DNA from 3 places in the Sphingomonas sp. DMC6 genome. Region 3 is predicted to be linked to each of the others. Evidence: riboswitches for the same ligand, from Rfam matches in the RefSeq annotation. Region 3 holds a riboswitch; each other region holds the start of a gene.
What was found. Region 3 has a riboswitch for cobalamin ahead of ACT53M_RS05445 (hypothetical protein). Riboswitches for the same ligand answer to the same signal wherever they lie in the genome.
Positions count from the first base shown of each region.

Region 1: linked by a shared signal. The riboswitch ahead of ACT53M_RS01725 (DUF1636 domain-containing protein) and the one ahead of ACT53M_RS05445 (hypothetical protein) in region 3 are both predicted to bind cobalamin.
Region 2: linked by a shared signal. The riboswitch ahead of ACT53M_RS17435 (TonB-dependent receptor plug domain-containing protein) and the one ahead of ACT53M_RS05445 (hypothetical protein) in region 3 are both predicted to bind cobalamin.

Region 1 covers NZ_JBQUYT010000001.1:411,571-415,937, reverse strand. Annotated here, with positions in the region: gene cobS (adenosylcobinamide-GDP ribazoletransferase) at 1-195, opposite strand, end outside; gene ACT53M_RS01735 (histidine phosphatase family protein) at 192-758, opposite strand; gene cobT (nicotinate-nucleotide--dimethylbenzimidazole phosphoribosyltransferase) at 755-1,771, opposite strand; gene ACT53M_RS01725 (DUF1636 domain-containing protein) at 1,768-2,175, opposite strand; cobalamin riboswitch at 2,402-2,593, opposite strand; gene ACT53M_RS01720 (hypothetical protein) at 2,652-2,987, opposite strand; partial or broken gene ACT53M_RS01715 (Dyp-type peroxidase) at 3,331-4,367, shown strand, end outside.
Region 2 covers NZ_JBQUYT010000009.1:56,555-60,921, forward strand. Annotated here, with positions in the region: gene ACT53M_RS17420 (bactofilin family protein) at 1-170, shown strand, start outside; gene ACT53M_RS17425 (DUF4142 domain-containing protein) at 196-819, opposite strand; gene ACT53M_RS17430 (hypothetical protein) at 983-1,372, opposite strand; cobalamin riboswitch at 1,464-1,657, shown strand; gene ACT53M_RS17435 (TonB-dependent receptor plug domain-containing protein) at 1,772-3,643, shown strand; gene ACT53M_RS17440 (ABC transporter substrate-binding protein) at 3,643-4,367, shown strand, end outside.
Region 3 covers NZ_JBQUYT010000002.1:334,919-339,285, forward strand. Annotated here, with positions in the region: gene trmB (tRNA (guanosine(46)-N7)-methyltransferase TrmB) at 1-239, shown strand, start outside; gene ACT53M_RS05435 (cobyrinate a,c-diamide synthase) at 224-1,525, opposite strand; gene cobO (cob(I)yrinic acid a,c-diamide adenosyltransferase) at 1,522-2,133, opposite strand; gene ACT53M_RS05445 (hypothetical protein) at 2,130-2,702, opposite strand; cobalamin riboswitch at 2,903-3,103, opposite strand; gene lldD (FMN-dependent L-lactate dehydrogenase LldD) at 3,145-4,314, opposite strand.

The DNA of each region.
Region 1 (4,367 bases), on a different contig from region 3:
GAGCAAGGCCGCCAGCGTGGCAACCCAGCCATCTACAGGCGCAAGCAGCAGGGCCGGTGCGGTCATCACCGCGCCGATCACGCCACCGACGAGCGGGAACCACCGTACCGACGCCGCGAAATCGGCAGCGTCTGCCTGGACCTGCGGCAGCGGCAACCGCGTCAGAAAATGCAGGGCGACAAGGAAGCGCTTCACGTCACGAGCCCGACGATCTCGCCGCCCCCGGGGTGCCCAGGCCATACTCTTATGGTCAGCAGCGCCGCATGGGGCAGGTGGAACGCCCAGAGCGCGGGGAAGTCGATCCGGCACGCCGCGGCAAGGGCAGCACGCATCGTCCCGCCATGAGTGACCACCAACGCAGTGCCGTGAAGCGTTGCCAGCGCCGTGCCCACGCGTGCGACCAGCGCACCCCAGCTTTCGGCCTCCGGCGGCGGCGCGCCAACGGGGTCGCGACGAAAGCGCGCCAGCGCGTCGGGATCGATAGCATCGAGCGCCATGCCGTCCCATTCGCCGAAACCCAGCTCGCACCAACGGGCATCTTCGTGCAGTGGCCGGTCGAACGCCGCGGCAAGCGCGAGAGCCGGCGCGCGCGCACGCGCCAAGGTGGAGCAATGGACGCTGTCGACCTCGAGCCGCATCGCGCGCGCGAGACAGGATTGCACGCCTTTGGGGGACGGCATGGCGTCCGTTCGGCCGATCAGCCGTCCGCCCGCTTCGGTTGCTCCATGCCGTAACAGGTATACCAGCACGCTGTTCATGCTGCGCCGGCAACTCCGGCTTCGGCGAAGGTTGCCATCTCCGCGTGCGCCTTCACTGCCGCGCGCAGGAGCAGTGCGGCGACGGCTGCCCCGCTCGCTTCGCCCAGGCGCATGTCTAGCCGAAGCAATGGATCCAGCCCGAGCCGCTCGAGCAGCAGCCCATGCCCCGGTTCCGCCGAACAATGGCTGGCGATGCAATGCGCAGTGATGTCAGGTGCGGTTGCCGCCAGCGGTGCCAGCGCCGCGCAGCAGATATAGCCGTCCAGCAACACCGGAATGCCATATTGCCGTGCGGCGAGCACCGCCCCGGCGATGGCAGCGATCTCGCGACCGCCGACGCGCCGCATCGTCTCGAATGCGCTTTGTGGGGCTTTGGCATGGTGGGTGATCGCTTGGGCGACCGCAGTCCGCTTCGCCTCCAGCGCCGGGCCGTGTACGCCGGTGCCCGGCCCTACCCAGTCGGCCGCGTCGCCGCCAAAGCTGCGCAGGCAGAGCGCGGCCGCACTTGCCGAATTGGCGATGCCCATTTCGCCCAGAAGCAGCAGGTCGAGGGTGGGATCGACCGCCTGAGCACCGACCGACAGCGCCGCGAGGCAGTCCGCTTCGTCCATCGCGGGCGCCATGGTGAAGTCGGCAGTTGGGCGGTCGATGTCGATGGGAATAACCTTAAGCGCGACATCGGCTGCATCCGCCAGTGCATTGATCGCTGCACCGCCGGCCTCGAAATTGGCGACCATTTGTGCGGTCACTTCCGCCGGAAAAGCGCTGACGCCCCGAGCGGCGATGCCATGATTGCCGGCGAAGACAATCGCCTCCGCGCGTTCGATGCGGGGAATGGCGCGTCCCTGCCATCCGGCGAGGAACACTGCGATCCCCTCGAGCCGGCCGAGCGATCCCGCAGGCTTGGTAAGCTGCGCCTGCCGCACCCGCGCCTTTTCGGTCGCGTGCACATCGGTATCGGGCAGCGCCGACAACGAGGCTTCAAAGGCCGCGACGCTGGGAAAGCCGCTCATTCGGGAAGCATCCCGGCCGGCGGGGTACGGACAAGGAAATGCCCCCGCACACCCTGGGGCCATCGCGCATAGGGAACACACCCGTCTTCGCTGGCGGCATATTCTGCTGCGAAATCGAGGATCGCACGGGCATCATCGCTCTGCGGCGCAAAGCGTCCGAGCACATATCCCATCCTCCCAGGCCCACGCAGATGCACCGTGCAATGCTCGGTGCAGGCGAACAGGCAGGGCATGCGATGCACCGCGATGCCGGTATAGCGTTCGTCTTCCGCCTTCAGCGATTCCAGTGCCTCCGCGAGCCGCGCGCCGCCGCGCACGCCTTCGGCATCCTCCCGCAGTTCCGCGTCATGGCGGCAGGTGCTGCAAGCAACGATGGCGACGCCATCGGCAACGGGCCGCAGCATCGTCATCGCGGTGCCCCGGCACAGCCGAATGCCGCGCCTGCACGCGACGTGAAAACATGAACTCGAACCATCAAGACCACTCCCGAGCCATCACGATGCGCGTGCGGCTTGATACGGGAGCAGCCTGGAACACGATCACGCGCGCCAGCGCCCCGCGCCATGCCGCGCGAGCCTTGCTGTCGTCGCTCGAGGATATCCCCGCCCGGTCGGCACACCCTGTCCGCCCGAGAAACGACCGCGAACGGCAGGTCTCCTGGCTCGCGGGTCCATGCCTGAGTCCGGCCGCCTTCTCGGGCATCGAAACGCCCAATGGCATATGGCCGAACGGCTCGCCGCTCACAGTTGCAGGGGCAGCCGGGGTCTTGAACCCCGTTCCCTTTTAATCCCCTCTCGGGGAACCGGTCGCGTTTGATGGGTTAAGGGGTTTGGCGCCGCCGATCAAGCCGGCGGCAGAACGAGCTGTAGCCCCAGGGACTTTACTGGTAGATCTGGGCACTGACGGGCAGCAGGTCGTCCACGCGGACCAACAACGTCAACAGGTCGGCCAGCGCTTCCGATCCCTGTCCCAGCCGACGGACACCATGCAGCGCATGGGTGGCCGCATAGGTGCTGGCGATGACACCGGTGAGATCGGGGTGGCGCGCGATCAACCCTTCGTTCCGGTTCACGCGCACGAGCAACCATGCCGCCTTATGAGCGGCGTCTACGAGCTGGATGCGCTCAGAGGCGAGAAATGCCCAGCTTCCCGTCGCCTCGATCACCGCGCTGGACAGCGATTCCAGCGCGTCGATGAGATGCCGGGGCGTGGACATGGTCGCTTCCTCAAGGGGCGCAGCAATACGCCGGTCAGCAGTCTCGTTCGTCCGCCAGCTACGCACCCGCGGCAATGGCTTGCGCGGCAGGACCGGTTCGTTCCGATTATCGCGTGCGGCGTGAATAACCATAACGAGTTTCCCTGCTGCTCAGGAACTTCCATGCCGCAGTTTGAAGGCGGTAACAGTGGCCAAGGCCACAGTCTCAATGTGATTTTTCGCACATGTGAAGGCGAGCGCCGCGAACGCTGGTGCGAAAACCCACAGACATTTTCCGCTCCCTTGATGCAGCTTCCCGCCGGGATCGCGCGGTAACCGCGCTGCGCAAAGTGGGGGATGTACGATGCACAAGATGATCAGCAGCAAGCACCTTGAGTCCGTAAGCGATCTTACGCTCACTGCGCCGATCCGGCAGGGTTTTGTCGATGCGTTCGAGAGCGTTACGTTCGAGTCGCGGCTGCGCATGGTACTGAAAGGGTTGTTCAAGCTTCGTGCGACCGCGCGCGAACATTCCGCTCGCCAGCCTTTCGTAGATACCTCCGCGCGCATCCATTCCCTGCTCGATTATCGTATCGCCATCCTGGATACAGAGCCGAAACGGTTGTTGTTGGGTGCCACCTTCGATCGCCCGCTTGAGCCCTATATGCGGCTGATCTGGAACCCGCTAGGGCCGTTGCTCGACCTGATCTTTTGTAACTGCGAAGGCTATGTCACGGCCACCGAGCATGGCTTTCCGGACTATCTCGCCTGGGTGCGCCAGAGCCAGGTCGACAGCAATTTCTTCTTCTCCGCAAACGGCAACAGCATCGACGATATGCAATATGCGCTGCATATCGAGCGGCTGGAGCGCGAGGCGCAGACCGGGGTGAACCCGGCGACCGTCACCATAGAGGATCCCGAGCTAGCCGCCAAGCGCCTGCGCGAAGACCCGGCTACCAAGCTGGAAAGCGACCGGATTGGTGTAGAGGCGCTGGTTGCGCTCTATCGGCTGACCGATGTTTATCCCCCGGACCATCGGGAGGGCGACGGCCGCTATCTGCTCTGGGCCGCGCAGCATCTGCTGAAGGGTTGGAATGTCGATGCGCTGGCGCCGGTCCACAAGCTGGCGGTGGCCGAGCAGTTGCAATGGCTGGCCCAGCCCGGCGCGCCGGACCCGGCCGCGCCCAAGCCGCAGCGTCTGACCTACCAGTCGGCGGATGTGCAGGGCGGCATCGTCCATAATTTCGGACGCAGCCATCACCCGGTGCAACACGGTGCGCTGCTGTTGATGCGGATCACCGACCCCGTCGCGGCGCGGCGGTTCGTCGGCACCCTGCCGGTGTGCAGCGAGGCCGACGCCGAAGCGGGCGTGGAAGAGGGCGGGGCGTTCCTCAACCTCGC
Region 2 (4,367 bases), on a different contig from region 3:
TCCGCCAGCTCACCGTCGAGCGCTCCGCGCGAATCGTCGGCGATGTCGAATATGAGACGATCACCATCGAACAGGGTGGCCATGTCGATGGCCGGCTGAAGCATCTCCAGCCCGGCGCCCCGGCCGCCGCGCCGGTGCCGCTACAGATTGCGAGCGAAGCGGCGGCCTGACGCCGCCGCCTCGCCCTGCGGGGCCTTACTGGCCGCGAATTTTGTCGAGATGATCGGCCACCACCTTGGCGGTCGAATCGGCGAAGTCGCGCAGCGCCGGCACGTCGCCGCCCTGAGCATAGCTGCGCAACACCGCCAGCCCCTGCTCGTGCGCCTTCACCTGCTGCGAGCGATAGGCCGAGTCGAAATCGGCACCCGTCGCCGAGCGCAGCGTTGCCAAATTGGCCTTTTGCTCGGCAGTCATCGTCGGGTCGGGTGTGAGCGGCGGGGTCGCCTTGCCCGATGCCTTGCGCAGCTTTTCGGTCGAGTCGTTATGGTCCTTGACCATCTCCTTGCCGAAATCCTTCAGCTTGCTGTCCGTCGCCTTCTGCTGGGCAAGCTGCCCGGCGGCGATTTCATAGGCATCGCTGGCAGCTATGGTGTTGACGAATTTCTGACCCGACACCGGCGCGGCGGCAGTTTCGTTGCCGGCCATGCCGTTCATCGCATTCGCATCCATGCCGCTGACATTTTCGTCGGCGGGCATGCTGGTGACCATATTGTCGGTGTTGCCCGCTGCCATGCCGTTGTCGGCACGTTCGCCGCCATTATGGCAGGCGGCAAGGGCGGCGACCGGCAAGACGCCAAGGATCAACAACGATTTCTTCATGAGCGCATCCTCCTGTTTCCTTGGCGCGATTGAACGCGCGGGCGGTATCGCCGTTCCGGTAACGCCTCGAATCGTCCCGAAACTTTGCCGCTCCGGCGAAACGACTTGGGGAAAAGGGAGGAATACTGATGCAGGTTAGGCTTGGAACGGCCGGAAGTGGTGGCTAGCCGCCGTTCACCCGTGCAAACGAATACCGTCCACTGTCCGCGGGATTACCAAGCAATTCCAGTTGGTGGGGATGAGCTGGATCGTCGAGACGTAGCTTAAGCGGGTAAGCATCATACCTGACGATGAAGGCATGCGCTGACGCTCCAACGAATGCCGCTGGCAGCACATACGGGCCTACCTTGTCCCGCTCTATGATGTAATCAACACGCTGATTTGCAACGGTCATCACCCCGTCGTGCAAGACGATCGTGCCACAACAGGCGCTTGAATATCGGCCGTTCGCAATACCGATCGGCAAACGCGGTTCTCCCGAGAGCGCAATGTAAGCCCACGCAGAAAGAACCATGACCACGGTAGCGATCCCAACAGTCTTATTTGCGCTCATGATGCCTGTTTTGAACTGGCACAGGCATGTCCGCAACTGGCCGCAGCCCCCATTCGGCTTTACCCCTTGCCCCGCCCCGCCGCTTGCCGCTACAGGCCGGCGCGTGACGGGTGTCCCCCTTGGCCGGGGGATGAAAAGGGAATTCGGTCTGCAAGTCCGAAGCTGCCCCCGCAACTGTAGCCGGCGAGCCTGCACGCCACAAAGCCACTGGACCTGTTCCGGGAAGGCGGCGTGCCCAGGCGATGACCCGGAAGCCAGGAGACCTGCCCGCCACAGTCGATTCCTTTGCGCGGGCGGGGTGTACCGGGCGAACGGGGCTGAAATCCCCGCGTGAGCGACACCAAACCAGCGGCGCGTCCCGGCCCCCGGGGCGGGCCCGTTTCGAGGTGTCTTGAAGCAATGCGTTACCTGAACTTCCTTTGCGCGACCGGTGCCCTGCTGGTGCCGTTCGCGGCCCATGCCCAGCAGGACGATTCCAGCAAGACCGACAACGAAGTCGTCGTCGTCGCCAGCGGCGTTGCCCAGCCGATCGACCAGGTCGGCCGCTCGGTCACCATCATCGACCGCGCCGAAATCGAGCAGCGCCAGACGCTGGTGCTGTCGGACCTGCTGGCCACCACACCCGGCGTCACCGTCACCCGCAATGGCGGGATGGGCACCCAGACGAATGTGAACATCCGCGGCGCCCAGAGCGAACAGACGCTGGTGCTGATCGACGGCATTCGCGTGAACGACCCTTCCTCGACCGGCGGCGCCTATAATTTCGGCAGCCTGCTCGCCGGCTCGATCGAGCGGGTGGAAGTGCTGCGCGGTCCCAATTCGGTGATCTGGGGCAGCCAGGCGATCGGCGGCGTCGTCAACGTCACCACGCTGCAGGGCAGCGAAGGCCTGAAGGCCCGCGCCAATGCCGAAGGCGGCAGCTATGGCACGTTCAGCGGCAATGCCGCACTCGCGGGCGGCAATGACCGCATCACCGCCGGGCTGACCGCCGGCTATACCACCACCGACGGTATTTCCGCCGCGGCCAATGGCAAGGAAGCCGATGGCTATCGCCAGTTCGGCGCGACCGGCAATGTTCAGGTCAAGCTGGTCGAAGGCCTGTCGCTCGACCTGCGCGGCTATTATGCCGATTCCAAGGTCGATCTCGACGGCTACGCCCCGCCCACCTATGCGTTCGGCGACACCGGCGAATATGCCAAGACGCGCGAATTCTACGGCTATGCCGGGTTGAAGGGCGACCTGTTCGGCGGCAAGCTCCACAACCGGCTGGGCTTCACCTATTCGAACATCAACCGCGACGGCTATAATCCCGCCACCACGCCGACGCTGGAATATGCCTATCGCGGCCGCGCCGAGCGCTACCTCTATCAGGGCGACGCGCAGTTGCTCGACCAGTTGCGCGTCGTGTTCGGCGCCGAACATGAAGACAGCCGCATCCGCTTCAACGATGGCGGCCCGGGCACCACGGCAAAATCGGTCGGCGTCACCAGCGTCTATGGCCAGGCGATCGTGACGCCCGTGGCGCCGGTGACGGTGACGGCGGGCGTGCGTAACGACGACCACGACACGTTCGGCAACCACTGGACCTGGAACACCGATCTGGCGGTGCGCGCCACCCCCGGCACGCTGCTCCACGCCAGCTATGGCGAAGGCTTCAAGGCACCGACGCTGTACCAGCTCTACAGCGCTTACGGGAACGCGGCTCTCCAGCCGGAAACCGCGAAGAGCTACGAGGCGGGCATCCGCCAGTCGATCGCCGGCAATCAGGTCGCGATCGGCTTCACCTGGTTCCACCGCGATGCCGACAACCAGATCGACTATAACTTCGTCACGTCGAGCTATTACAACATCAACAGCACCCGCGCCGAGGGCGTGGAGCTGGAAGCGGTGCTGCACCCGGTCGCGGCCTTCACGGTGCGCGGCAGCTTCACCCATGTCTATGCGCAGAGCCTGAGCGGCAGCACGCTGGGCAAGGATCTGCCGCGCCGCCCGCGTGACACCGGCAGCGTTTCGGCCGATTACCGCTTTCCCTTCGGGCTTGCGATCGGTGGCACAGTGACGATGGTGGGCGACAGCTTCAACGATGCGGGCAACAAGACGCGGATCGACGGCTATGCGCTGGCGAGCATCCGCGCCGAAATGCCGGTCAATCGCCTGCTGTCGGTCTATGCCCGGGTCGAGAACCTGACCGACGAACGCTATCAGACGATTACCGGCTACGGCACGCTGGGCCGCGCTGCCTATGGCGGCGTCCGGTTGCGGTTCAACTGATGCGAAGCGCCGCGCTGCTCGTCTGCCTGATGGCCGCGAGTTGCGCGGCGCCCCCGCCCGGTCCGCAGGGCGGCGGGGGCATCGTGTCGATGAACCCGTGCGCCGATGCGGTGCTGGTGGAACTGGTGCCGCCGGCCCGCATCGCCGCGCTCAGCCATTATTCGATGCGCGAAGATTCGACCTCGATACCGCTGGAAGTTGCACGGAAGTTCCACGCCAATAACGGCACGGCGGAAGAAGTGATCGCGCTGCGGCCCGATCTGGTGATCGCCAGCAGCTTCACCCCGCCTTCGACGCGCGAGGCCTTTGCCCGCGCGCATCTGAAGACGCTCTATATCAACATGCCGGGCACCATTGCCGCCAGCCAGGCGCAAGTGACCGAACTGGCCGAGGCGGTCGGGGCGCCGGCAAGGGGCGACGCGCTCAACGCCCGCATCGACGCCGCCGTCGCGGCTGCCCGCTGGCACGGCCCCAGCGCCCCTGCCCTGCTGTGGATCGGCGGCAACCTCGTCACCGGCGGCAAGACCTTGCTCGACGACATGATGACGCATGCCGGCTTTTCCAATCAGGCGGCGCATTATGGCCTGCAGCACACGGGTCATCTGCCGATGGAGCGCGTGATCGCCGATCCGCCGCGCGTGATGATGGCTCCCGAAGGCGCCGGCCACGACAGCGATTCGCGCGCCGCCGGCCTGCGCAGGCGCGTGATCGCGGAGACCGGCCT
Region 3 (4,367 bases):
CCCTCGACCTCATCGCCGCCAAACTGAAGCCCGGCTGCGAATTCCGGCTGGGTACCGACGACCCCACCTATTGCCGCTGGGCGATGATGGTGCTGGGCCAACGCCGCGACTTTGTGTGGCAGGCGCAGGTGGCACAAGACTTCCTGACCCGCCCCGCCGACTGGCCCGAGACGCGCTACGAACGCAAGGCGCGCCGCAAGGGGCACGAGGTGTGGTACTTCCGCTACGTGCGGGTCTGATCGCTCCGAAACAGCGCAGCCACCGCCAGCGGCGCTGACGGGAAATAGCTATGGACGTAGCTGGCGGTTAAGCTGCCGTGGCGGAACAGCGCCTCCCCCGTCCCGCCGTTCGGGTTGGTCGCGCGCAGGGACGGCGCGAGCGGCGTTTCCAGTCGAGAGAAATGGAAGGTGTGGCCGCGCAATTCGCCTTGCGGAAGCGCCAGCGCCTGTAGTCCCAGCGCGGCAAGGCGTGGTTGCAGCACTGCGTCGCCGGGCATCAGTCCCAGCATCGCCGTACGCCCGCCCCGGCCATCGCCAAGGCTGTCGAGGCAATAGAGCATCCCCCCGCATTCGGCGAGGATCGGCTTGCCGGCGGCATGGTGCGCGCGGATCGCCGCCCGCATCGCGTGGTTGGACGCCAGCGCCTCCAGATGCAGTTCGGGATAGCCGCCGGGTAGCCACAGCGCGTCGCAATCCGGAAGCACGCTGTCGGCAAGCGGCGAGAAGAAGCACAGTTCCGCCCCCATCGCCGTCAGGCAATCGCAATTGGCGGGATAGAGGAAACCGAACGCCGCATCGTGCGCGACGGCGATCCGCACTCCGGCCAGTGCCGGTGGCGCTGCGGGCAGGTCCGGCGCGGCAAAGGCGGCCGGGTCTGGCAGCCATGCGGCCCCTGCGGGCAGGCGATCGGCGGCGCGGTCGATCCGGGCATCAAGATCGGCGATCTCCCCCGCCTGCACGAGCCCGAGATGGCGTTCGGGAAAGCCGATCTCGCCGTCGCGCGGCAAGGCGCCCAGCCAGGCGATGTCGCTTGGTACGCTCGCTTCCAGCATCGCGGCATGGCGTTCGCCCGCCACCCGGTTGGCGAGCACCGCCGCGACACGCACATCGGCGCGGTAGCGGGAAAGACCCAGCGCCAGCGCGCCGAAGGTCTGCGCCATCGCGCTGCCATCGATCACCGCCAGCACCGGCAAGCCGAAGCGGGCGGCGAGGTCGGCCGCCGAGGGATCGCCGTCAAACAGGCCCATCACCCCTTCGACCAGGATCAGGTCCGCTTCGCACGCGGCGGCATGGAGCAGCGCGCGGCAGCGATCCTCACCGACCATGAACAGGTCGAGTTGATGGACGGGTCCGCCACTCGCCTGTTCAAGGATCATCGGGTCGAGAAAGTCAGGCCCGCATTTGAACACGCGGACCCGCCGCCCGGCGCGCCGGTGCAAGCGGGCGAGCGCCGCCGTCACCAGCGTCTTGCCCTGGCCCGATGCCGGCGCCGCAACGAGCAGTGCCGGGCAGCATGCCACGCTCACCGGTCGACCCCCTCCTGCGCGCGGATACCGGCGCGGAAGGCGTGCTTGACGTCGCCGATGCTGCTGACCGTATCGGCGGCCTCGACCAGTGCCTCGTGCGCGGCGCGGCCAGTGATGACGACATGCTGCATCGCCGGGCGGGCGAGGATCGGCGACAGCACCTCGTCCAGCTCCAGATAGCGATAGGTGATGAGGTAGGTCAGCTCGTCGAGCACGACCAGGCTGATTGCCGGATCGGCCAGCGCGGCCTTGGCCTTTTCCCACCCCGCGCGGGCGGCGGCGATGTCGCGCTGGCGGTCCTGCGTCTCCCAGGTAAAGCCTTCACCGCAGCGTTCCCAGACGACATCGGGGTGGCCGGCAAAGAAGGCGCGCTCGCCCACTTCCTCGGCACCCTTGATGAACTGGAACACCGCCGCCTTGCGGCCATAGCCTAGCGTGCGCGCGACCATGCCGAAGGCGCTGGACGACTTGCCCTTGCCGTTGCCAGTCAGCACCAGCAACAGGCCCTTGTCCCCGGTGGCAGCGGCGATCTTCGCATCGACCACCGCCTTGTGCTTCTGCGCGCGCTCGCGATGCTGGCGGTTTCGCTCTTCCTCGGACAGGCTCATCGTGCGCGCACCCGGCGCAGGTCGGGCCGCAGCGCGAGCAATACCGCTACCGTGCCGGCGGTTGCACCTGCCCAGATCAGTGTCGCCAGCAGCGTCGGCGGATAATAGCGGGCAATGCGGGGCAGGAGGCCCGCCAGCGTCGGCGCGTCGAACCGGCCGCTGAGAAAATAGAAGCCGCCGCTCGACAGCAGCTCCGACACGAAGCTTGCGGCAATCAGCACCAGCGCGATGGCGGGCAGCGCGGCCAACCGCACACCGGCACGATCGCGCATCCAGCGCCCGGCGAACCACATCACGCCGTATGCCGGCACCAGCATCGCATAGGCGGCGGTGAAGCAGAAATCGGACTGGCCGAACAAGCGGATTACGACCACGTCGATCGCGAAGGTCAGCGCGAACAGCGCCGCGAACGCCAGGGTGCGCGGCACGAAGAAGCCGAGCACGAAGAAGCTGGCCAGCGCCGTCTCGGGCAGATGCACGAACGGGCTGAGCGAATGGCTGCGGGTGACGAGCGTCACCAACACGAGCAGCGCAAAGACGATGCGCTGGAAACGGGGGGTATCGATCATGGCATTCTCCCGGAACAGGGGGTGGAATGGCCGTTGCCGCCGCGCGGGCGGGCATGGGGAAGCGGGCGATGCACGGGTGGCATCGCGGCTGCGAGATCAGGTCAGCGGTGCTTCGACATCGGGCTTCCCTTCGGCAACAGACACGGCTTGTCGTCCGCCAAGGGATAGCCCTCGTCCGCCCGGTACATCCCGCCCGCGCGAAGGAACGACGGTATCGGGCCGGTTTCCTGACTTGCCGGATCGTCGCGCCGTCGCCGCCTTCTCGGGGGCCAGGCCCCCAATGGCATGATGGCGATGCGCTCACCGGCTACAGTTGCGGGAGCAGTGCCGGCTTTGGTGGAGACCCACCGCCCGGACTTCCCGATTAAGCCCTTTCGGGCACCCGTTACGCTGCTCGTGATAGGCGCGCCGCGCGACGGGCACAAGCCAGCGCGCCGGGCGCTTACTGCGCGCTGCGCCCGCGTACGATCTCTGCCTCGACGGCGACCAGCTGATCGCGAGTGATGTCGGCGATGGTCCGGGCTCCGGTGAGGATCATCGTCACCCGCAAGTCGGCCGCGATCAGCTCCAGCAGATGTTCGACGCCGGCTTGGCCCCGCGCCGCCAACGCATAGACATAGCTTCGGCCGAGCAGGACGCCCTGCGCGCCCAGCGCCAGCATCCGCGCCACGTCCAGCCCGGAGCGTATGCCCGAATCGGCAAGCACGGTCATGTCGCCCGCAATCGCGTCCGCCACATAAGGAAGCGCGCGCGCGGTGGGGATCGCACCATCGAGCTGGCGGCCGCCATGGTTGGAAACGATGATGGCATCAGCCCCCAGCCGTGCGGCGTCGCGCGCATCCTCCGGGTCCAATATGCCCTTCAGGACCAGCTTGCCCTTCCAGCTCTCGCGAATCCATTCGAGGTCGGACCAGCGGATCGAGGGATCGAAATTCCGCGACAGGAAACCGGTATAATCCTTCATCCGCATCCGGCGGCCGGTATAGCGCTCGATATTGCCGAACGAGAGCGGCCTGCCCAGCACGCCCACATCGAGCGCCCAGCGCGGATGCATCACCGCTTGCATGTACTGGCGCAGCGTGGCGCCGCTGCCCGCCATGCCCGAATGGCGATCGCGATAGCGCGAACCCGGCGCCGGCATGTCGACCGTGAAGACCAGCGTCTTCATGCCCGCGGCCCAGGCCCGCTCGAGCGAGCTCTGCATATAGCCGCGATCCTTGAGCACATAGAGCTGCGACCACAGATCGCCCTCGGCATGTTCGGCGACTTCCTCGATCGAGCAGACCGAGACGGTGGAGAGGATATAGGGAATGCCCTTTGCCGCCGCCGCGCGCGCCGCCTGCACTTCGCCGCGACGCGCATACATGCCGGTGGCACCGACTGGGGCCAGCGCGAACGGTAGCGCCCAGGGGCTGCCTAGAATTTCCGTACCCAGGTCAGGCTCGCCCACGCCGTGCAGCACGCGCTGGCGAAGCGCCACGCCCTGCAATTCGGCCACGTTGCTGCGCATCGTGCTTTCGGTGACGGCACCGCCATCGATATAGTCGAATAGAAAGCGGGGCAGCCGGCGCCGGGCGGCTTCCCGATAGTCGGTGGGTGCAGAAATGATCATCGCGCCGCCCCGTTAGCAACAACCGGAACGCCGCGAAACGAAATATGGGGACG